One region of the Kluyvera sp. 142486 genome, then DNA from elsewhere that is predicted to be linked to it. Evidence: predicted binding sites of a transcription regulator. Region 1 holds the regulator's gene; each other region holds the start of a gene.

Evidence for each region. Region 1 encodes CRP, which controls carbon source genes, mostly activating them, when cyclic AMP is high. Its sites were predicted from a motif close to ATGTGANNNNNNTCACAT; they were not measured.
Region 2: bhsA (multiple stress resistance protein BhsA) is a predicted target of CRP. The motif match lies at 2,723-2,740, and genes of this name have one in related genera.
Region 3: cdd (cytidine deaminase) is a predicted target of CRP. The motif match lies at 4,003-4,020, and genes of this name have one in related genera.

The regions. Positions count from the first base shown of each region.
Region 1 is NZ_JBKHUI010000003.1:48,874-55,889, reverse strand. Features, by position in the region: gene pabA (aminodeoxychorismate synthase component 2) at 23-586, shown strand; gene ACLGE8_RS04435 (aspartate aminotransferase family protein) at 671-1,888, shown strand; gene ACLGE8_RS04430 (YccS/YhfK family putative transporter) at 1,881-3,956, opposite strand; gene crp (cAMP-activated global transcriptional regulator CRP) at 4,011-4,643, opposite strand; gene ACLGE8_RS04420 (OsmC family protein) at 4,948-5,352, shown strand; gene ACLGE8_RS04415 (phosphoribulokinase) at 5,454-6,317, opposite strand; gene ACLGE8_RS04410 (YheU family protein) at 6,384-6,602, opposite strand; gene ACLGE8_RS04405 (hydrolase) at 6,599-7,016, opposite strand, start outside.
Region 2 is NZ_JBKHUI010000001.1:345,647-352,662, reverse strand. Features, by position in the region: gene ACLGE8_RS01760 (NAD(P)/FAD-dependent oxidoreductase) at 1-1,072, shown strand, start outside; gene ACLGE8_RS01755 (glycine zipper 2TM domain-containing protein) at 1,334-1,870, shown strand; gene ACLGE8_RS01750 (TetR/AcrR family transcriptional regulator) at 1,927-2,565, opposite strand; gene bhsA (multiple stress resistance protein BhsA) at 2,811-3,068, shown strand; gene ACLGE8_RS01740 (L,D-transpeptidase family protein) at 3,157-4,116, opposite strand; gene ACLGE8_RS01735 (TonB-dependent siderophore receptor) at 4,250-6,328, opposite strand; gene ACLGE8_RS01730 (ABC transporter ATP-binding protein) at 6,844-7,016, shown strand, end outside.
Region 3 is NZ_JBKHUI010000005.1:128,554-135,569, reverse strand. Features, by position in the region: gene preA (NAD-dependent dihydropyrimidine dehydrogenase subunit PreA) at 1-688, opposite strand, end outside; gene ACLGE8_RS07910 (NAD(P)-dependent oxidoreductase) at 691-1,923, opposite strand; gene sanA (outer membrane permeability protein SanA) at 2,149-2,868, opposite strand; gene cdd (cytidine deaminase) at 3,058-3,942, opposite strand; gene ACLGE8_RS07895 (CidB/LrgB family autolysis modulator) at 4,072-4,767, opposite strand; gene ACLGE8_RS07890 (CidA/LrgA family protein) at 4,767-5,165, opposite strand; gene ACLGE8_RS07885 (LysR substrate-binding domain-containing protein) at 5,289-6,212, opposite strand; gene ACLGE8_RS07880 (MFS transporter) at 6,382-7,016, shown strand, end outside.

The sequences.
Region 1 (7,016 bases):
AGATTGAATGACCGGAGCCGCCATGATCCTGCTGATTGATAACTACGATTCCTTTACCTGGAACCTCTACCAGTATTTCTGTGAGCTAGGTACCAGCGTTACGGTCAAACGTAATGATGACATCACCCTTGATGACATCGACGCGCTCTCCCCAGACAAAATCGTGATTTCCCCGGGCCCCTGCACGCCGGATGAAGCCGGTATCTCCCTTGATGCTATTCGCCGCTATGCGGGTAAAACACCGCTGCTGGGCGTCTGCTTGGGCCATCAGGCGATTGCTCAGGCATTCGGTGCGCGAATTGTTCGTGCCGAGAAAGTGATGCACGGCAAAACCTCGCCGATTACCCATCAGCAGCAGGGCGTGTTCCGCGGCCTGAATAATCCACTTACCGTGACACGCTACCATTCACTGCTGATCGATCCCGCAACGTTGCCCGACTGCTTTGAGGTAACGGCCCGCAGCGAAACGGGGGAAATTATGGGTATTCGCCACCGTGAATGGGATCTGGAAGGGGTGCAGTTCCACCCGGAAAGCATTCTCAGCGAGCAGGGCCACGCGCTACTGGCAAACTTCCTCACGCGATAGTAGTTGCCATGACGTGATTTTTTATGCATATTTTGTGGATAAATTCTCACAATCATTGCTTCATCGTTTGCAGAAGGGCATGACATGGAAACCAAACAACCTGCTATTAGCCGCGCGACCTTCGATCAGGTCATTTTGCCAATCTATGCACCGGCGGAATTTATTCCGGTGAAAGGTAAAGGGAGCCGCGTGTGGGATCAGCAAGGCAAAGAGTACGTTGATTTCGCGGGCGGTATCGCGGTGACTGCGTTAGGCCACTGTCATCCGGCACTGGTTGAAGCGCTGAAAACCCAGGGCGAAACGCTGTGGCACACCAGTAACGTTTTCACCAACGAGCCGGCGCTGCGTCTGGGCCAGAAGCTGGTAGACGCGACCTTCGCCGAGCGCGTGGTGTTTATGAACTCCGGGACGGAAGCGAACGAAACGGCTTTTAAGCTGGCGCGCTACTACGCCTCTACCCGTCATAGCCCGTACAAAACTAAAATCATCGCTTTCCATAATGCCTTCCACGGCCGTTCGCTGTTTACCGTCTCCGTTGGCGGGCAGCCGAAGTACTCCGACGGCTTTGGCCCGAAACCCGCCGATATCGTCCACGTACCGTTTAACGACCTGCATGCGGTGGAAGCGGTAATCGATGATCATACCTGCGCCATCGTAGTTGAGCCGATTCAGGGCGAAGGTGGCGTGCTGGCGGCGACCCCTGAGTTCTTACAGGGCCTGCGCGCGCTGTGCGATAAGCATCAGGCGCTGCTGGTATTTGATGAAGTGCAAAGCGGCATGGGGCGTACCGGCTCGCTGTTTGCCTATATGCACTATGGCGTGACGCCAGATATTCTCACCAGCGCCAAAGCGTTGGGCGGTGGCTTCCCGGTGAGCGCGATGCTGACCACCAATGAGATTGCCAGCGCGTTCCACGTCGGCTCACACGGCTCCACCTACGGCGGTAACCCGCTGGCCTGCGCGGTAGCCGGTGCGGCATTCGATATTATCAACACCCCGGAAGTGCTGAACGGCGTGAACGCCAAGCGCGAGCGCTTTGTGCAGCATCTGCAGCACATCAACGCGAAGTACGATGTCTTTAGCGACGTGCGCGGTATGGGTCTGCTGATTGGCGCGGCGCTGAACGAGAAATATAAAGGCCGGGCGCGTGATTTCCTCTACGCAGCGGCGGACGTTGGCGTGATGGTTCTGAACGCAGGGCCGGACGTGATGCGCTTTGCGCCATCGCTGGTGGTGGAAGAGGTGGATATCGACGAAGGGATGCAGCGCTTCGCTCAGGCGGTCGCTAAAATCGTTAGCTAGTCCGTCGTTTTAACCAGCCTCCATGACGGGGGCGCTGCCGCCAGGCCACCGACGAGATGGTGTGCATAGTGCTCAGATGCCCCAGAATACGCTGAAGATGCTGTTCCATGGTGCTTAACGGCCCGTGGGACAGCGCATCCGGCGACTCCATAATATTCACCTCACCGCTGCTTCCCGCTTCATCGTACTCCAGACGCTGCTGACAGCGCTGAAGGGCAACCTCACAGGACTCCAGATACTGCTGCGCAAGGTCCGGCGTCAGCATGTTGTGCTCGCGCGCCAGCGTAGTCATGGCGTTGATGTGCTCGACGATAAACTGACTATGGGTGACCCACAGCTTCATGTCTTCCAGATAGCGCGGGTTGAAGCCCGGCTCCTGCATGGCCTGATTCAGCGTGTTGAAGAGCGTGTTGTGTGCCTGGTTGACGCGCATCCGCTGGTAGGCAAGCTTTGGTGCCTGCGGGTCGGGGCTCAGGATAAGACGAATAGCTTCCTGGTCGGCCTCCAGCGCCGCCTGGGCATTTTGCCGCAGCTGGCCGCTCTGCCACTGCGGCCACAGCCAGATCATGCCGCCAAAGGCAATCAGGCAGCCGATGATGGTATCGATAAAGCGCGCGACGATAAACTGCTCGCCGTTCAGCGTCAGAATTTGCAGGGTATATACCGCGGTGATGGTAAAGCCAACGGTGGCCCAGCCGTAGTGACGACGGATAATCAGGTAGCTCCCCAGCGTGACGATCAGCATGCCCGTTAACGCCAGCCCTTCTGAGGTGTGGAAGTGCAGAACCACGGCGGCAATTACTAACCCCGCCAGCGTACCTGCCGCGCGGTGGAAAATACGTACGCGGGTCGCGCCATAGCCGTTTTGCGTGACCAGTAGCACCGTCATCAGGATCCAGTAAGGCTTTGGCAGATGCAGCGCGGCACCCATCAGGCTGGCGATGCTGAGCATCACGCTGAGCCGGGCGGCATTACGCAGCGCCGGGGATTTCAGCGACAGGTAGTTTTTAAGCGCCGGGAGCAGAGGCAGGCGGCGCTCTTTATCGGCCATCAGGTTGCGCGGGTAGAGTGGGCGCTGGGAGCGCAGCACGCGGGCGATGCGGCTAAAGTGCCAGGCGCAGAACTGGCCGACCGGGTTGTCCGGGTGCTGGTCGGCAATTTTTTCCAGCGCGCCAATCTGCTTATCCATGTTGAAGCGAGTCGGGTAGCGGTGATAAAGGATGTCATCCGCCAGCACGCGCAGACGCGCGGCGACGGTCTGCGCATTCCAGCGGATCACCGCTTCGGCGTGGCTGCGTTCAACCAGCTTTTGCACCTCTTCCGGTTGGTGCAGGCTGACGGAGATGTGCTCCTGTAAATCGAGCCCCACCTGGAAGGCGCGCAGCAGGCGCTTGTAATCGTTATGCTGATTCGCCGCAAGCATGTGCAACTGCTGGTAGCACTGGGAGATCAGATCCACCACTTTTTGCTGGCGAGTCAGCAACGGCGGTAGCGCGGTGCTCGGGTCGGTGTGCTGCGTCAGCAGGCTATATTTCGCTTCACAGTATTCGGCGAGCTGGCGATAGAGCAGGCTCAGCGATTCCCGCAGCGGCTGTTCGCGCCACATCCAGAACCACCACCAGTTAAACAGCCCGTACCACAGCGTGCCTAGCGCGTAGAGCAGCAACGGCTCCCAGATGGGCATATTACCCGCCAGGCTTAGCGTAAAGATGGAGGCAATTAGCGAGGCGGGCAGTAGCCGCCCGTGTAGCGCGCTGATTTCTGCCGTGACGCCAAGTAGCAGCGCCAGCCCGGTGAGAATCAACGGTAAGGGAATATCGTCCGCCAGCAGCAGTTGCACGGCAAGGCTACAGCCGGCAAACAGGCAGCCGCCGATAATCAGGCGCTTAAAGAAGCGTTTATGCGGCGTGTCGAGGCCAGCGATATTGCAGCAGGCGGGCACTAAGGAGAACAGCAAACCTTGCTGGAGGTGGCCGAGAAGCAGCCCGATGGCAACCGGCAGGCATAACACCAGCGTTTGCCGCAGTGCATAGTTGACTTCCGGGTGGTAAATCAGCCTGCGCCACATAGGGGGAAAACAAAAATGGCGTATTGCTTTCACAATACGCCATTTTGGGCCGGATTAGCGGGTACCGTAAACGACAATGGTTTTGCCGTGAGCGGAGATCAGGTTCTGATCTTCCAGCATTTTCAGAATACGGCCCACGGTTTCGCGGGAGCAGCCAACGATCTGACCGATTTCCTGACGGGTGATTTTGATCTGCATACCGTCTGGGTGGGTCATGGCATCAGGCTGTTTTGCCAGGTTCAGCAGGGTCTGTGCGATACGACCGGTAACGTCCAGGAAGGCCAGGTTACCGACTTTTTCGGAAGTGACCTGCAGACGACGCGCCATCTGAGAAGAGAGACGCATCAGAATGTCCGGGTTAACCTGGATCAGCTGACGGAATTTTTTATAAGAGATTTCAGCAACTTCACAAGCGGTTTTTGCTCGTACCCATGCGCTGCGTTCCTGGCCTTCTTCGAACAGGCCCAGCTCGCCGATAAAATCGCCCTGGTTAAGGTAAGAGAGGATCATCTCTTTGCCTTCTTCATCCTTGATGAGTACGGCCACGGAGCCTTTTACGATGTAATACAGCGTCTCTGCTTTTTCACCCTGGTGAATCAGCGTGCTCTTCGATGGGTACTTATGAATATGGCAATGAGACAAGAACCATTCGAGAGTAGGGTCTGTTTGCGGTTTGCCAAGCACCATGCGCGGTTATCCTCTGTTATAAGCTCTTCCCAGCGGCAAAAACATTGCAGCCACTGGTTGCAATAGTATCCTTCCCGTTACCTGGGAAGTCGGCTGTCGAATCAGGTCGCAGCCTGTAATGTGATGTCCTCTGCATACATGCAGTACGTTTATGTATTACCGTAGCATCCCGACTGTTTTAGCATAGCTTTTGCCGTGTGTCTCCTGGTGTCTCGCTTCAGCATGACGCCGATCGCCTTCCATTGCGAGAATTGTTATGTGCGCGTAATCTGAGAAGAAAATTGCAACCTGGGAGTTAAATATTATGCAAGCGCGTGTGAAATGGGTTGAGGGGTTAACCTTCCTCGGTGAGTCAGCTTCAGGCCACCAAATTTTGATGGACGGCAACTCTGGCGATAAAGCGCCAAGCCCAATGGAAGTGGTGCTGATGGCCGCCGGTGGTTGCAGCGCGATTGACGTTGTCTCCATCCTGCAAAAAGGTCGCAATAACGTGACCGACTGCGAAGTGAAGCTCACCTCCGAGCGTCGTGAAGAAGCTCCGCGTCTGTTTACGCACATCAACCTGCACTTTATTGTCACCGGTAAAGAGTTGAAGGATGCTGCGGTATCGCGTGCGGTCGATCTCTCTGCTGAGAAATACTGCTCGGTGGCGCTGATGCTCGAAAAAGCGGTGAACATCACCCACTCTTACGAAGTGATCGAAGGCTGATTACATGCCAGACGTAGCCCGGCCGAACGTAGTGACGCCGGGGCTATTCCCGGAGTCGGTGCTAGCGCACCTCGTCCGGGCTACCTGGCTTGGTCTTGATGCTAGTTTCTGCCTTCCATCAGCCGCTGCACCAGCGGCATCATGATTAATTCCATCGCCAGCCCCATCTTCCCGCCGGGAACGACCAGCGTATTCATATGCGAGATAAATGACCCCTGCAACATGGCCAGTAGCCACGGGTAGTCGATGTGGTCGAGATTACGGAAGTGAATCACCACAAAACTCTCGTCCAGTGACGGAATGCTTTTCGCCGCAAACGGGTTAGAGGTGTCGACCGTCGGCACGCGCTGGAAGTTGATATGGGTGCGGGAGAACTGCGGGGTAATGAAGTTGATATAGTCTTCCATCGACCTCACCACCGAATCCATCACCGCCTCGCGGGAGTGGCCACGCTCGCTGGTGTCGCGGATCATCTTCTGGATCCACTCCAGGTTAACAATCGGTACTACGCCAACCAGCAGGTCAACATGGCGAGCCACGTCGTGCTGCGGGGTGACGACGCCGCCGTGCAACCCTTCATAAAACAGCACATCGGTCGGTTCTGGCAGCGGCTGCCACGGCGTAAATGTGCCGGGCACCTGGTTCCACGGTACGGCTTCGTCGTAGGTATGCAGGTATTTACGCGATTTCCCTTGCCCGTTCAGGCCGTAGTCGCGAAAGGTCTGTTCCAGCAGGCCAAAGTCGTTGGCATCCGGGCCGAAGTAGCTGATATGGCGGCCAAGGTCACGGGCCTTGCGAATCGCCATATCCATTTCAGGGCGGGTATAGCGGTGAAAGCTGTCGCCTTCGACTTCTGCCGCGCGCAGGTTGAGTTGAGCAAAGATTTTACGAAACGCGAGGCTGGTGGTGGTGGTTCCCGCTCCGCTGGAGCCGGTAACGGCAATGACCGGATGTTTGGCTGACATGCGAATAACTCCCTGAACAGACGACAACGGAAGCGGGGTAAAACGCTTCCTGTCGTTAGAGTATAGTTAACCGCGAAATTGGTTACGGGGCATGATGTTGACGGTCTCGTGAAGCTCAGACCAGACCAGCACCGCTTCGCCTGTTTGTAGCTGGTGTTTGACGTCGGCGACCTTTTGCGCAAGTGAACGTTCATATTCACCATAATCAGTGCCTTCGCGCAAGACAAAGCTTTCAATCAGATTATCCAGGGTCTCCGGGTCGATATCCTGCCAGGGAATCATCATGCTTTCGCTCCTAGCCACGGCATCAGCCAGGCGGGGATGCGCTTTTCCAGCCACATTTCCGGGTGGCGCAGGGTGCCGCCAATAAACCCGACGTGGCCGCCGTATTCGGTGAGTTGATAAACGACGTTATCCGGCAGCTCTTCCTGGGCAGGAATAGAGTGATGGTCCATAAACGGATCGTCTTTGGAATGGATGATCAGCGTCGGCTTGGTAATTTTGCTTAAGATAGGCATTGCGCTGCATTGACGGTAGTAATCAATAGCGTCAGCGAAGCCGTGGATCTTCGAGGTGATCGAATCGTCGAATTCACGGATGCGACGCATACTTTTCAACTGACGCAGATCCACCGGCAGCGAGCCAGGGTAGGCTTTGAGCTTACGCGCGGCGTTACCTTTCAACAGGTTCAGCAGATAG
Region 2 (7,016 bases), on a different contig from region 1:
GTTCCAGCTGGGTTCGGTGATGGACATCAACCGCGAAGCAAAAACCATTACCATCGCTGAATTGCGCGATGAGAAGGGTGAACTGCTGGTACCTGAGCGTAAGGTGGCATACGACACGCTGGTGATGGCGCTGGGCAGTACCTCCAACGACTTCAACACCCCGGGCGTGAAAGATCACTGCATATTCCTCGACAACCCGCATCAGGCGCGTCGTTTCCACCAGGAAATGCTCAACCTGTTCCTGAAGTACTCTGCGAACCTTGGCGCAAACGGCAAGGTGAACATTGCGATTGTTGGCGGCGGGGCGACCGGCGTTGAACTGTCGGCTGAACTGCACAATGCGGTGAAACAGCTGCACAGCTACGGCTATAAAGGTTTAAGCAACGAAGCGCTGAACGTGACGCTGGTGGAAGCCGGTGAACGTATTCTGCCTGCGCTGCCACCGCGTATCTCGGGTGCCGCGCACAGCGAGCTGACCAAAATGGGCGTGCGCGTGTTGACCCAAACGATGGTCACCAGCGCGGATGCAGGCGGCCTGCACACCAAAGACGGCGAGTACATTCAGGCTGACCTGATGGTCTGGGCGGCAGGTATTAAAGCGCCGGACTTTATGAAAGAGATCGGCGGCCTGGAAACCAACCGCATTAACCAGCTGGTGGTGGAGCCAACGCTGCAAACTACCCGCGACCCGGATATCTACGCGATTGGCGACTGTGCGTCCTGCGCGCGTCCGGAAGGCGGCTTTGTGCCACCGCGCGCTCAGGCTGCGCACCAGATGGCGACCTGCGCACTGAATAACATTCTGGCGCAGATGAAGGGCAAAGATCTGAAAGCTTATAGCTACAAAGACCACGGCTCTCTGGTATCGCTCTCCAATTACTCTACCGTCGGCAGCCTGATGGGCAACCTGATGCGCGGTTCGATGATGATTGAAGGGCGCATCGCGCGTATGGTTTACATCTCTCTGTACCGTATGCACCAGATTGCGCTGCACGGCTATGTGAAAACCGGCCTGATGATGCTGGTGGGCAGCATTAACCGCGTGATTCGTCCACGTCTGAAGCTGCATTAATCATTACGCTGTTCCCGGCCTGCACGTTATGACACCTGTAGGCCGGATAAGTCGTTTACGTCGCCATCCGGCAGGTGCTCGCATCTCGCCTGATGGTGCTGCGCTTATCAGGCCTACAAGAGTTAGCTGCACTTTCATCCTCAGAATCCTCCGAAACACCCATATCCCCACATAAAATCCTGCTTTTGAGTTTTTGTCTGATAGGCACTGCTAACGATCGGTTGCACAATTGTTAGCAATAGCAACAAAGGAGGATCTCCCGTGAATAAATCAATGTTGGCGGGTATAGGTATTGGCGTTGCCGCCGCGCTTGGGGTTGCCGCTGTAGCGAGTATGAATGTTTTCGACCGTGGCCCGCAGTATGCGCAGGTCATTTCCGCTACGCCTATCAAGGAAACCGTCAAAAATCCGCGTCAGGAGTGCCGCAACGTCGCAGTGACGCATCGTCGTCCGGTACAGGATGAAAACCGTATCGCTGGTTCTGTGCTGGGTGCGGTGGCAGGCGGCGTAATTGGTCATCAGTTTGGTGGCGGGCACGGCAAAAGCGTTGCTACCGTGGTCGGTGCATTAGGCGGCGGTTATGCCGGTAACCAGGTGCAGGGTGCGATGCAGAATAATGACACCTACACCACCAACGAGCAGCGCTGTAAAACGGTGTATGACAAATCCGAAAAGACGCTCGGCTATGATGTGACCTACAAAATTGGCGATCAGCAGGGAAAAATCCGTATGGATAAACAGCCTGGTAGCCAGATCCCGCTGGACAGCAACGGCCAGCTGGTACTGAATAAAGCCTAAAATAGCAGGTAGTCAGTTGTTCGCCCCGCCATCACTCAGATGGCGGGGCGTTTTTTTTATGACGGGGCGATCATCTGCGGCCAGAGTTGCAGCGTGGTGTTGGTTATCTGCATCAGGGTATCAAAGCTGGCCCCTTCGCGGGCGCTGATGGACATGCCCTGCAGAATACAGCTCAAGAACAACGCCAGCTCGGTGACATTTTTCTCCGCCGGGATTTCCCCTCGTGATTGACGCAGCGAAAGGAACTGATTCAGCGTCTGCTCCTGTACCGCATGGCGAGACTTAATGGTCTTCGCAATCTCTTTCGATGACGCCGCCAGCGCCGCCGAGGTGTTGATCATAAAACAGCCCGCCGGCGTATCCTTACTGGTAAAGCAGGTGGCTACCGCGGTGAAGTAGTTGCGTAGCGCTTCTACTACCGGCTGCTCATCGCAGAACAAGCAGGCTTCATTTTTGGAGGCAAAGTGCGTGATGTAGTGATCGAGAACGGCACGGAACAGCCCCTCTTTATTCACAAACTCGGCATACAGCGTCGGCGCTTTTGCACCCGTAGCTTCGACGAGGTCGGAGAGGGATGTTGCTTCGTAGCCATATTGCCAGAATAGCGTCATCGCTTTATCAAGCGCCGCTTCCCGGTCGAATACTTTAGGTCGACCGCGGCCTTTTTTCGCGCAACTTTGCGTGTCAGTTGTCATCGTGCCGCCTACCTTAGTCGGTGTTTAGTGAACGCTCATTATAAAAATAATCCCCAACAGGGGCTAGCGCTTCGTGAGAAAAAATAAAAAGAACATATTTATATGAAAAATATATGAATCTTCATTAAATAAACGATCGTTATAAAAATACGTTGACGTGTGACCTGGATCTCATTATGATTATCTTATCGATCGTTAAGTTAATAACATCTAACCTACAAAAATCATCTGCAAAGGTAAAAATCATGAAAACCGTAAAAACTCTGGCCATCGCAGCCGTACTGAGCTCCCTATCATTCGCAAGCTTTGCTGCCGTTGAAGTGCAGTCTACTCCGGCAGACCAGCATAAAGTCGGCAGCATCTCCGCTTCCGCAGGCCCTAACCTGGCGTCTCTGGAACAAGAACTGGCTCAGAAAGCAGATGACATGGGCGCGAAATCGTTCCGTATCACTTCTGTAAGCGGTCCAAACAACCTGCACGGCACCGCAGTTATCTATAAATAAGCGTTAAAACCCTCATAATGCTGATGTCACTGCCATAAAAAAGGCCCTGAGCGCATCCCGCTCAGGGCCTTTTTCTTTAATGGTTCTGCTACATATTTTGCTGTGCGATGTCGTGGTGACGGGTGACATCAACCGGCATCCCGGAGCGTACGTCCATCACTTTGTTCATCAGCGCCGCGTCGGTATTTGCATTCTGGCTGAACGCCTGCATGCTGGCGTTTAACACGATAGGCAACGTCTGCGGATCGTCATCAATATGTTCGGACAGCGGCTGGTGAACCTCCACCAGGCGTACGCCGTTTGGCTCGACCGACGCTTTGATTGGCGTGTTGATGATGGTCACTTTGGTGCCCGGCGTCACCTGGTCAAACAGCGCTTTGATATCGCCGTCGCGCAGACGAATACAGCCGGAACTAACGCGCATACCGATACCAAAATCGGCGTTGGTGCCGTGCAGCAGATACACGCCGCCGTACGCCGCGAGGCGAATGGCGTGGTGGCCCATAGGGTTATCTGGCCCGGCTGGCATCACCGCAGGTAGATCGATCCCCTGGGCTTTGTAGCGGGCGCGGATATTGGCCGTTGGCGTCCAGGTTGGGTTGGCGCGTTTATCGGAGACGGTGGTGACCATGGTTGGCGTCACCGTGGTGCCGCCTAACTGACCGATACCGATAGGGTAGACGGTGACCGTATTTTTACCCGGCGGGTAATAGTAGAGACGCAGTTCGGCCAGATTCAGCACGATGCCTTCGCGCGGTACGTCCGGCAGCAGCGTTTGCAGCGGAATGGTCAGTACGCTACCGGCGCGGGGCACGTAAGGGTCAACCCCTGGGTTAGCCTGAAGCAGTGCGAGGAAACCGACGTTGTATTTTTTGGCGATAGACTCCAGCGAACCGCCGTTATTCTCGACGACGTGGAAACGGTTTTCGCCGACCAGACGGCTGCCGGGCGGCGGTAGCGGCCAGCTGTTGGCGCTTACGGGCAGCGCAACGCTGGCGACGAGAAGTAATCCCAGTAGCCAGCGTGAAAGTTGCAGAGTTTGTTTCATTACTCTAATCCCTCAAAGTCACAATATGTTGCTTAAAAGTTAAAGCGACTATTATGCGGAAGGGAACTGTAGGGAAGTACTAAGGGTTTGAAAGAGTATGTAAAGGCGGCCCCGCAAGTGGGGCCGCTGGCGGTTAGAAGGACATTTTTACCGTGAACTGCACTTCGCGCGGGTCGCCAATTTGGTTGCCCAGGTTGTTGCTGGCGATAGACGAGGTGTAGTAGGTCTTATCGAACAGGTTTTTGACGTTCAGTTGCAGCGTGACTGGATACTGCAGCTTCATCTTATAGGCCGCAAAGACATCGGCCACTGCGTAGCCCGGCAGGTAGTAATCCGCGCCGTTGGTGCCTGAACGACGACTCAGGGCGTGGCCGCCGCCGCCTAGGGTCAGTGTGTTGCTGTCATAGACGTTATTAATGTCATAGGTCAGGAACAGTGAGCCGGTATGGCGAGGGACGTTTGGCAGCGGTTTACCAGCATAATCAGGGTCATCAAGCACCTTCGCATCGGTATAACCGTAGCTGGCAATCACGTTCAGGTTGTCAGTCAGCGAGCCCGCCACATCCACTTCAATCCCGCGTGAACGCACTTTCCCCGCCGTTTTAGCGTAGGTTTCGTCACCGATGGTCTCGGTATACAGCACGTTGCGTTTATGAATATCGAAGAAGGTGATATTCGACGTTACGCCGTTGAACAGATCAAACTTGGCGCCCATTTCATACGCCGTTGACTCTTCCGGCGGCAGGTCGCCGATGTAGCTAGCAATGGAGGACTGCGGCATAAACGACTGCGCCACGTTACCGAACAGCGAGACGTTTGGCGTCAGCTTATAAACCATCCCGAACTTCGGCGTCAGCTTCTCATCCTGACTATCGGTGTTGGCATTAAACGGGCGGCCTTTACCCGCATACTGGGTGTAATACTGGTAGCGTGCCCCGGCGACGGCAATCCATTTATCGGTCAGGTACAGCGCGTCCTGCACGTAGGTGGCATAGGTTTCCTGCTGAATGCGCTGGTCGCTGTCGGCCGCAGAAACGCTGGTGCATTTACTCAGCGAACCGTAAACCGGGTCATAAATGTTAAAGCCATTTTTGACGTTTTTGCAGCGAATCATATCGGTACGCAGCAGGTCATAATTCTCGTAGGCAATACCGGTGAGCATTTCGTTATAGAAGCCACCAATGACGACGTTGCCCTGTAAATCTGCGCGCGTGGAGTGCATACGCTGGGTAGAGCCCTGGGTTGCGTCGACGCGTCGGGTCAGGTTGCCGGTCTTCGCATCATAAGCCATCACGCGCGCCTGGTTATCGCTGTACATGTCCTGGCTAAAGCTGTAGTCGAAGCGCGCGGTCCACTGGCTGTTCAGGCGGTATTCCGCATTAAGCTGCGCCAGATCGGAATTACCGTCGGTAATATTGAATGGTTCGTCAAAACGCTCTTTGCTCGAAACGTTCACCGCATGCCCGGTATCAAGGTCGAAAATGGTGCCACGGTCGAACGGGGTATTGTAGTTACGGTGTGACCAGGAGAGGTTTACCGTAGCATCGTTGCCAAACCATGTCAGGGAAGGGGCAATAAAGCTGCTGCGCTCTTTGCCGAAGTTGCGCCAGTAATCTTCGTTCTGGTATTCACCAATCAGGCGATACGCCAGACGGGTGCCTTCAATGGGACCGGTCACGTCGATTTGCCCGGTGCCGCCGCCAAAGCTGCTGGAGGTGGCGGAAATATCGCCGGAGAAGGTGCGTTCCGGGCGCTTGGTGACGACGTTAATCAGGCCTCCCGGGTCCAGAATCCCGTACAAAGTAGAGGCCGGGCCTTTCAACACTTCCACGCGAGAGGTCGCGGCGTTAAAGCTGCGCGGCAGCACGGTGCGCAGGCCGTTGGTCATGATCGAACCGTCGCGGTTAGCGCCAAAGCCACGACGGGTAAAGGCGTCCTGGGTGCCGCCCAGGGTGTTGGTTTGCACCACGTTGGCGACGTTATACAGCGCCTCGTCAAGCGAAGTGGCGTGCTGGTCCTCCAGCACTTTGTCACTCACCGTGTTGACCACCTGCGGAATATCGAGCAGCGGCATGGAGGTGAGGGTGGCGGTGGAGCTGCTGATGGGCTGATACCCTTCGGTAACCGTCTGATCTGCCTGCGCGGTGCCTACAACCGTCATCGCTTCTTCTTTTTTCGCGCTATCGCCGCTCGGGGTATTTTCTGCCGCCATCAGCGAAGGAGAGCCGACCGCCCCCAGAAAAACCAGTGAAAAAAGTGCGCGTCCGGATTTTCCCGTGAACGTCGGGAATAACTGTGTCATCTCTCTGTTTCCCATAAAAAAACTGCCGAAGGATGGCAGTCAAAATTGATAAAAATCATTGCCCTGAAAAGCCAAAATTACCCATTCACACCAAGCCAGGATGTTCAGGATATGTAATTGAGAATCATTCAAACATGCAAAAATGTAGTAGTAAATCCAATCGGCAATAAATTTATCGGCGACTCAAAATGAGCCGAAATACGAGGTTGTAAAACAGAGGTGTTATTCATAATTTATTGAATGTAATTATGTTTATTGGTTTTTATTAGGTGTGAAAATCGCGCTTCGTAACCTATTCCTTATGAAATGAAGTGGTAATGTAGCGCTATTGACTACTACATTACGGCATTGCATGATCAAAAGAGAATGAGATTTATTTAAAGTGCAGAACGATACCACGTCGTTGCGGCCGGAGAGAAAGAAACATGCCACAGCGGCAACAAAATGCCCCTCAGGAACGCGGGATAGTGCTGGAGTCCCTTTGCGCCGGCTACGGCAACCAGCGCATCGTTGATAACATCAACCTGACCATCCCCGTCGGCAAGATGACGGTGCTGGCGGGCGCCAACGGTTCCGGTAAATCCACCTTACTCAACAC
Region 3 (7,016 bases), on a different contig from region 1:
AATACCCGGAGACGCTGGATTTGCCGTTGACCACCGGCATGCCGATTTTACGGTTGAGGTCGATATTGGTAATAGATTTCACGGTGTTGATGGTCGCAATAGCGTCGGCGCCGCCGCGTTTGGCCGCCAGCGCCACTTCGCACATATCGCCGATGTTCGGCGTCATTTTTGCCAGCATTGGCAGAGAGGAGCCGCGCTTCACCGCCCGGCAGTATTTCTCTACCAGCTCCGGACTTTGCCCGACGTCGCTGCCCATCGCGTGAGAGGTCATCTGCGGGCAGGAGAAGTTGCACTCAATCATGTCGGCCCCGGCTTCCTCAACGAGCTTCGCCAGATCCTGCCACTGTTGCTCATTTTCGCCCATGATCGAGGCGATCAGCACCTTATCGGGATAATCCTGCTTCAATTGACGGATCGCCGCCAGGTTTTCCGCCAGCGGGTGCTCGGCAATCTGCTCCATGTTCTTAAAGCCGATAAACCCGGTGTCTTCTTTGGTCAGATGATCGAAGCGTGGAGAGACTTCATTGGCAATAAAGAAGCCGATGGTTTTGAACACGATACCGCCCCAGCCGCTGTCATAGGCCTTGGCACACATGTCGTAGCAGTTGCCCACCGGTGAGGACGAGAGGCAGAACGGGTTAGGGAATTTGACGCCGCAGAAGGTGACCGACAGATCTTTGGTTAACATGTTCATGCCTCCTCTAAATAGTGATGAATGGCCTGTGCGGCTTCTTTCCCGGTCTTCACGGCGTAGACCACGGTTTTATCTCCCTTGACGATATCGCCCGCGGCGAATAGCGCAGGGTCACTGGTCTGGTAGTCGTGCGTTTCCACAACGTTGCGCTGTACCTGAATGCCCGCAAAGGCATTTAGCTCAGCGTGTTGGCCTACCGCCAGGTAAATACGCTCCGCCGTCAGCGTTAACTCGCCGGGCAGGCGGACGTGCTGGAAGGTGACTTTATTGCCCGTCACGCTGACAGGCGTAAAGCCATCAATAATCGACACGCCCAGTGCCTGAGTGGTGGTGAACTCTTTATCGCTTGCCGGGAATTCGGCCAGCTCTTCGCGCGCGACGCAGGTAACGGATGGGCAGCCGAGAATTTTCAGCGTGCTGGCCACGTCCATCGCCACGTCGCCGCCGCCGATAATCAGGGCGCTTTGCGGTACGCTGATGTTGCCGCCCGAGGTACGGGCGCGCTGGAGAAAGTCGACGGCAATCTCGACCGCGCTGTCGTTGTTAAACAGCGGCAGCGTCGCGCCTTTGGACATACCAACCGTCAGCAGTACGGCGCGGTAGTCGGCTTTTAGCTCGGCGAGGGTCAGGTTTTTGCCGACTTCACAGCCGCAGCGGATCGTCACGCCCATTTCGCTGATGCGCGCAATCTCAGCATCCAGCACCTTTTGCGGCAGGCGGAATTCAGGAATACCGTGACGCAGCCAGCCGCCCGGCTGGGCCGCTTTTTCGAATAGAGTAACGTCATAGCCCAGATTGGTGAGCGTAACGCTAGCCTGTAATCCGGCAGGGCCCGCGCCAACAATCGCCACTTTGCCCTTATCCTTGCGGCCCGGTTGGTAAATCTGCATCGCCGTTTGCTGCTCAAAGTCGGTGACAAAACGCTGCAGGCGGCCGATATCAATCGGCGTATCGATTCCCGAGCGGGAACAGCCCTGTTGGCACAGCTTTTCCGTTGGACAGACGCGTGCACACACCGCCCCTAACGCATTATTTTCTCGAATGGTTTCGGCAGCGCCTTTAAAGTTGCGAAAATAGAGTGAGCGAATGAACTTGCCTGGGTCGGTCTCCGCCGGGCAGGACTGGCTGCACGGCGCATCGTGGCACAGCAGGCAGCGGGAGGCTTCTTTGATCGCCAATAGCGGCGTAAAGGCGGGAATCAGCTCATCCTGGTATTCGTGTTGCGACATAATTGCTCCCTTAATGATTAGTTTAATTAAGGCAAATAAAGTGAAACAACTACTGGCAGGCTAAGCGGATGAGGGGGAGGGGTCTGTGAAAGTATTCACAAATAACCTGATGATTGGTGTGGCTTATTGGGGATCGCAAGAATACATAAGATGCAAATAGGAATTATTAGTGAATGGGAACCCATTAGCTAATTTAATGACAAGAATGATGGCATTCAGAATGGCCTAGTTTGCTTTCTTCTTCTGCAACTCCAGCAGCTGCTCTGGCGTCACCGCCGGATACCCTTGTGCGCCTTCCGGTACTTCCTGCTGGGCAGGAATTGGGATCAGCGGGCCTAAGAAACGCGGCTCGCGCTTGAAGAGGTAAAGATCGGCCAGCGCGCCGAAGCGGGCGCCGAACTCGCGCAGGCGAACGCTCCACATATCTTTCGGCGACGGCACGGCGTAGCACTGCGCCTGAATGCCCATATGCAGGGCGATAAACAACGCTCGCTCGCAGTGGAAACGCTGGGTGATGATGATGAAATCGTTGGTGTCGAACACTTTGCGGGTGCGCACGATGGAGTCGAGCGTGCGGAAACCGGCGTAGTCGAGCACGATGTCGGCAGGCTCGACGCCGGCTTTGATCAGATCGCGACGCATGGTCATCGGTTCGTTATAGCTTTGCAGCGCGTTATCGCCGCTCAGCAGCAGGTAGTTAACCTTGCCGCTGTTGTAGGCGTTCAGCGCGCCCTGAATGCGGTAACGATAGTACTGGTTGATCACGCCGGTGCGATAATACTTGGCGGTGCCGAGCACCACGCCAACCTGGCGGTAGGGGAGATCCTGCAGTTCATCGTAGATATAGGGGGCGGTTTTCCAGCTCATCCAACGGTCAAGACCCAGCACGGTCAACAGCAGCAGGCCGCAGAGGACTAACAGGCTGTATAACACACGCTTTAACATGAACTTGACTCAATAGTGGACGAGGGAGACATCAGGCTACTTTACCCGCCGGGCAAGAGCAAGAAACCATCGTTTAATTGCGGGGAAATTAACCGGTGCGTTGTCATTTGTAGGCCGGATAAGGCAGCGCCGCCATCCGGCATCGTGCGCCGAACTGCCTGATGGCGCTGCGCTTATCAGACCTACAGATTAGGCAAGCAGTACGCGATCGATATTGTGGCAGCCCAGCGCTTTCAGCGTGGCGGCGGTGGCATCCCACTGAATCAGCGGCGCATCGGCGCGTTCGGCCAGAATAGCGCGCTGAATATCCGGGTAGTCGTAACCGTTCAGGCTCAGCAGGTTCAGGGCACCCTGCAGCGGTGGCAGCGTTGGGTTGAACGCTGCGTTTTCCGCATAGCTGCCGCTGAAAATAGTACCGTCACGCAGTTCCAGCGCCACGCCGGAAGGCGCTTTACTGTACGGGGTGTGGCTATGGTTAGCGGCCTGAATCGCGGCCTGTGCCAGCGCATCGCCCTCGAGCGGATAACCGTGATCCTGCTCGTCCATCAGCAGGGTTTTGATATCGAGATCTTTTGGCCCGAACGCGTCCGGCAGGTAGTCCTGCAGCGTATGCGGCTGACGGCCCGGCAGGTTGATACGCAGCGCCAGCCCGCTGTTCAGTTCATTCATAAACTGACGGCAGTGGCCGCACGGCGTGTAGTTAACGGTAATGGCCTGCAGGGATTTTTCGCCGCGCAGCCAGGCATGGCTGATGGCGCTCTGCTCCGCGTGCACGGTCTGCTGCATAGTAGCGCCGAGGAATTCCATGTTGCCGCCAAAGTACCAGGTGCCGCTCACGCCGCGGGCGATAGCGCCGACGTTAAAGTGAGACAGGTCAGCACGGGCGCAGGCTGCCGCCAGCGGCAGGAGCGCAAAAGCGAGCGCGTCTTCGTCCAGCCCCGTCGCCGTTTTAAGCGAAGAGACCTGCTCGGCGCTCAGCAGAGCAGGGAAGTGCGGATCGGCTAGCAGGGGAGCGATAGCGGTCTGCAGATCTGCCGCCAGTTGCGAAAAAGCAGATTGAAAACGTGGATGCATGGCGTTGTGCCTCATAACAATGTAATGGGATCGTAGTGTACGGGGCGTAAGCGCCCCGATTAGTGATCAACATCTCATTGTTAATGCAACGTGTGTAACATCAATTAAAAATGTGTGATTTGTCTCGTTTTATCCCACTACCGACAGAATAATCGGGAACAGGAACGGCGCAATCAGCGAGGTAATGATGCCGCAGATAACCAACGCCAGCGAACTAAACGCCCCTTCCTGATAATCCATCTCAGCGCAGCGTGCAGTGCCCAGGGCGTGTGAGGCGGTCCCCATCGATAGCCCGCGCGAGGCTTTGGTGGTAATCCGCATCAGGTTCAGCAGGGTATGACCAAACACCGCACCGAGAATACCAACATAAATGACGCACACGGCGCTAATCGCCGGAATACCGCCGATGCTGCCGCTCACTGCCATCGCAATCGGCGTGGTCACCGATTTCGGCATAATAGAAGCGGCGATTTGTGGTGATGCACCCATCATCAGCGCCACCGATGTTCCGGTGATCATCGCCACCGCGCTACCGACAAAGCAGATAGTGATGATGGATTTCCAGCGCGCACGGATCTGGTGCAGCTGTTCATACAGCGGGTAGGCCAGGGCGACCACCGCAGGCTGCAGCAGGTCGTTCAGCACTTCGCTGCCTTTAAAGTAGTGATCGTACGGAATATCGGTCAGCAGCAGGAACGGAATAATCACCACCATCGACACCAGCAGCGGATTAAGCAGCGGCATTTTAAAGCGCGCGCCAAGCCAACGGGCGGCGAAAAAGACAACTAAAGTCAGCGGCAAAGACCACCAGATATAGTGCAGCATTATTTATCCGCTCCCTCACGACCAACTACTTTACGCTCACCGTGTACCAGATGAGAGCTCCAGCTCACCACCACCAGCACCACCAGCGTACTGATGGTGCAGGAGACGACCACCGGGCCAAACTGTGCGCTCAGCAGCGAGAAGTACTGCATCACGCCGACGCCAATCGGCACGAACAGCAGCGCCATATAACGGATAAGGATGTAGCAGCCGGGGTTGACCCACTTCGCGGGCAGGATTTGCAGCGCCAGCAGCACAAACATAATAAGCATGCCGATAATGCTGCCGGGAATGGTAATCGGCAGCAGCGACGAAATAAAAATACCGGCATACAGACAGGCGTAAATCAGCACGAATGCACGCAGGTATTGCCAGATTAAATTCAGCGATTTGAGCATGGGATTCACCTTTGGTGGAATGCATTCATCATACAATTAAAGCCTGAAATGTGCTACCGATCACATCATGAAATCTGAGCATACCTGATATAGATAAGACGAACATCGGGCATCTGTCCTGAGTTATCCCTCTATTTGTACCGGATGCGACAAATAATAGAGAAACCGACTTAGCGCCAGGGTTGGAATGCTCGATTTGCGCCAGAAAACGCCGACGCTGCCTTTTTGCTCGACGCGCGGCAGCGCCAGAATGGCGAGCTGGCCCTGGCTCTGGTATCGCTCCGCCAGCCGCAGCGACAGAATCGAGATCATATCGCTGCTTTGCAGCAGGTTAACGCTGACGTTCATCGAGGCCGACTCAATGGTGTTTTCCGGCAGCATGACGCCGTTTTCTACCAGCGCGTTGTCGATGCTTTGACGAATGGGCGTGCCGTTAGGCCAGACTATCCAGCGCCACGATGACAGATCCTCCCACGACAGGCGGTTGCGATGGGCGAGGGGGTGGTCGGTTCGCGCCACGAAGCAGACCGGCTCGGTGTAGAGCACCTCATAGTTCAGCGGCAACTCCAGCGCCCGGCCGCCGATGCGGCCCACCACCACGTCCACCACGCCGGACTGCAAATCCTGCAACAGTGGCGTCATCACCTTCTCTTCTATATTCAGGTGCAGCGTTGGCATTTCAGCCAGCAGCGGGAAAATGGCCTGAGAGACGCAGTCGGTCGCCACCGGCGAGCAGCCAATTTTTAGGCTGCCCACGAGGCCGCCCTGCTTAAAACGCTCCATCTCAAACTGCGAGCGTTCAATGTCGTTAATCAGCCGCTGGGCGTGCTGAAGCAGTAGCTTGCCGCCTTCGGACACGCGGAGCCCTTTGCTATGGCGCTCAAAAAGCGTAATCCCCACCTCCTCTTCAAACTGGGTTAACCATTTCGACAGCGCGGGCTGGGTGATGTGCATCATCTTTGCGACCTGAGTCAGGTTTCCCTGCTCGCCAAGTGCCACCAGCATTTTCAGATGGTGGAGCTTTAGCTTCTGCGTCCAATCGGCCATTAGATATAACCTCCAGGTTATGGATAGGCATGAAATGCCATTGTACAACTCATTTCACATATCACAAGATAGCAACATAAAAGCAAAAAAATAAACATCTTACCCTAAGCCGTTCTGGCGAAAGCGTGAACGGATACGTGGATAACCTGCATATACCGAGGCCCTCCCTATGACGCAACGACGTGAACTACAGGCACTCATCGATGTCGCTCCGATCGGCAAGATGCAGTGGCGCGTCATCATCTGCTGTTTCCTGGTGGTGATGATGGACGGTTTTGATACCGCGGCGATTGGCTTTATCGCCCCGGCCATTCGTGACCACTGGCAGTTAACCGCAGGCGATTTGGCGCCGTTGTTTGGCGCAGGTCTGCTGGGTTTAACCGCAGGCGCCCTGCTGTGCGGCCCGCTCTCTGACCGACTCGGGCGCAAACGCGTTATTGAGTGGTGCGTGGCGCTGTTCGGCCTTTTCAGCCTGCTCTCGGCGTTCTCGCCAAATCTGGAAGCGTTGATCATCCTGCGCTTCTTAACCGGCCTCGGCCTTGGCGGCGCGATGCCCAATACCATCACCATGACCTCCGAATACCTGCCGGCCCGCCGTCGCGGCGCGCTGGTTACTTTGATGTTCTGCGGCTTTACCCTCGGCTCGGCGCTGGGCGGGATCGTCAGCGCGCAACTGGTGCCGGTGATTGGCTGGCACGGCATTCTGGTGCTGGGCGGCGTACTGCCTATCGTGCTGTTCTTCGCGTTGCTGGCCGTTTTGCCGGAATCCCCACGCTGGCTGGTGCGTCGTCAGCGTCCGCAGGC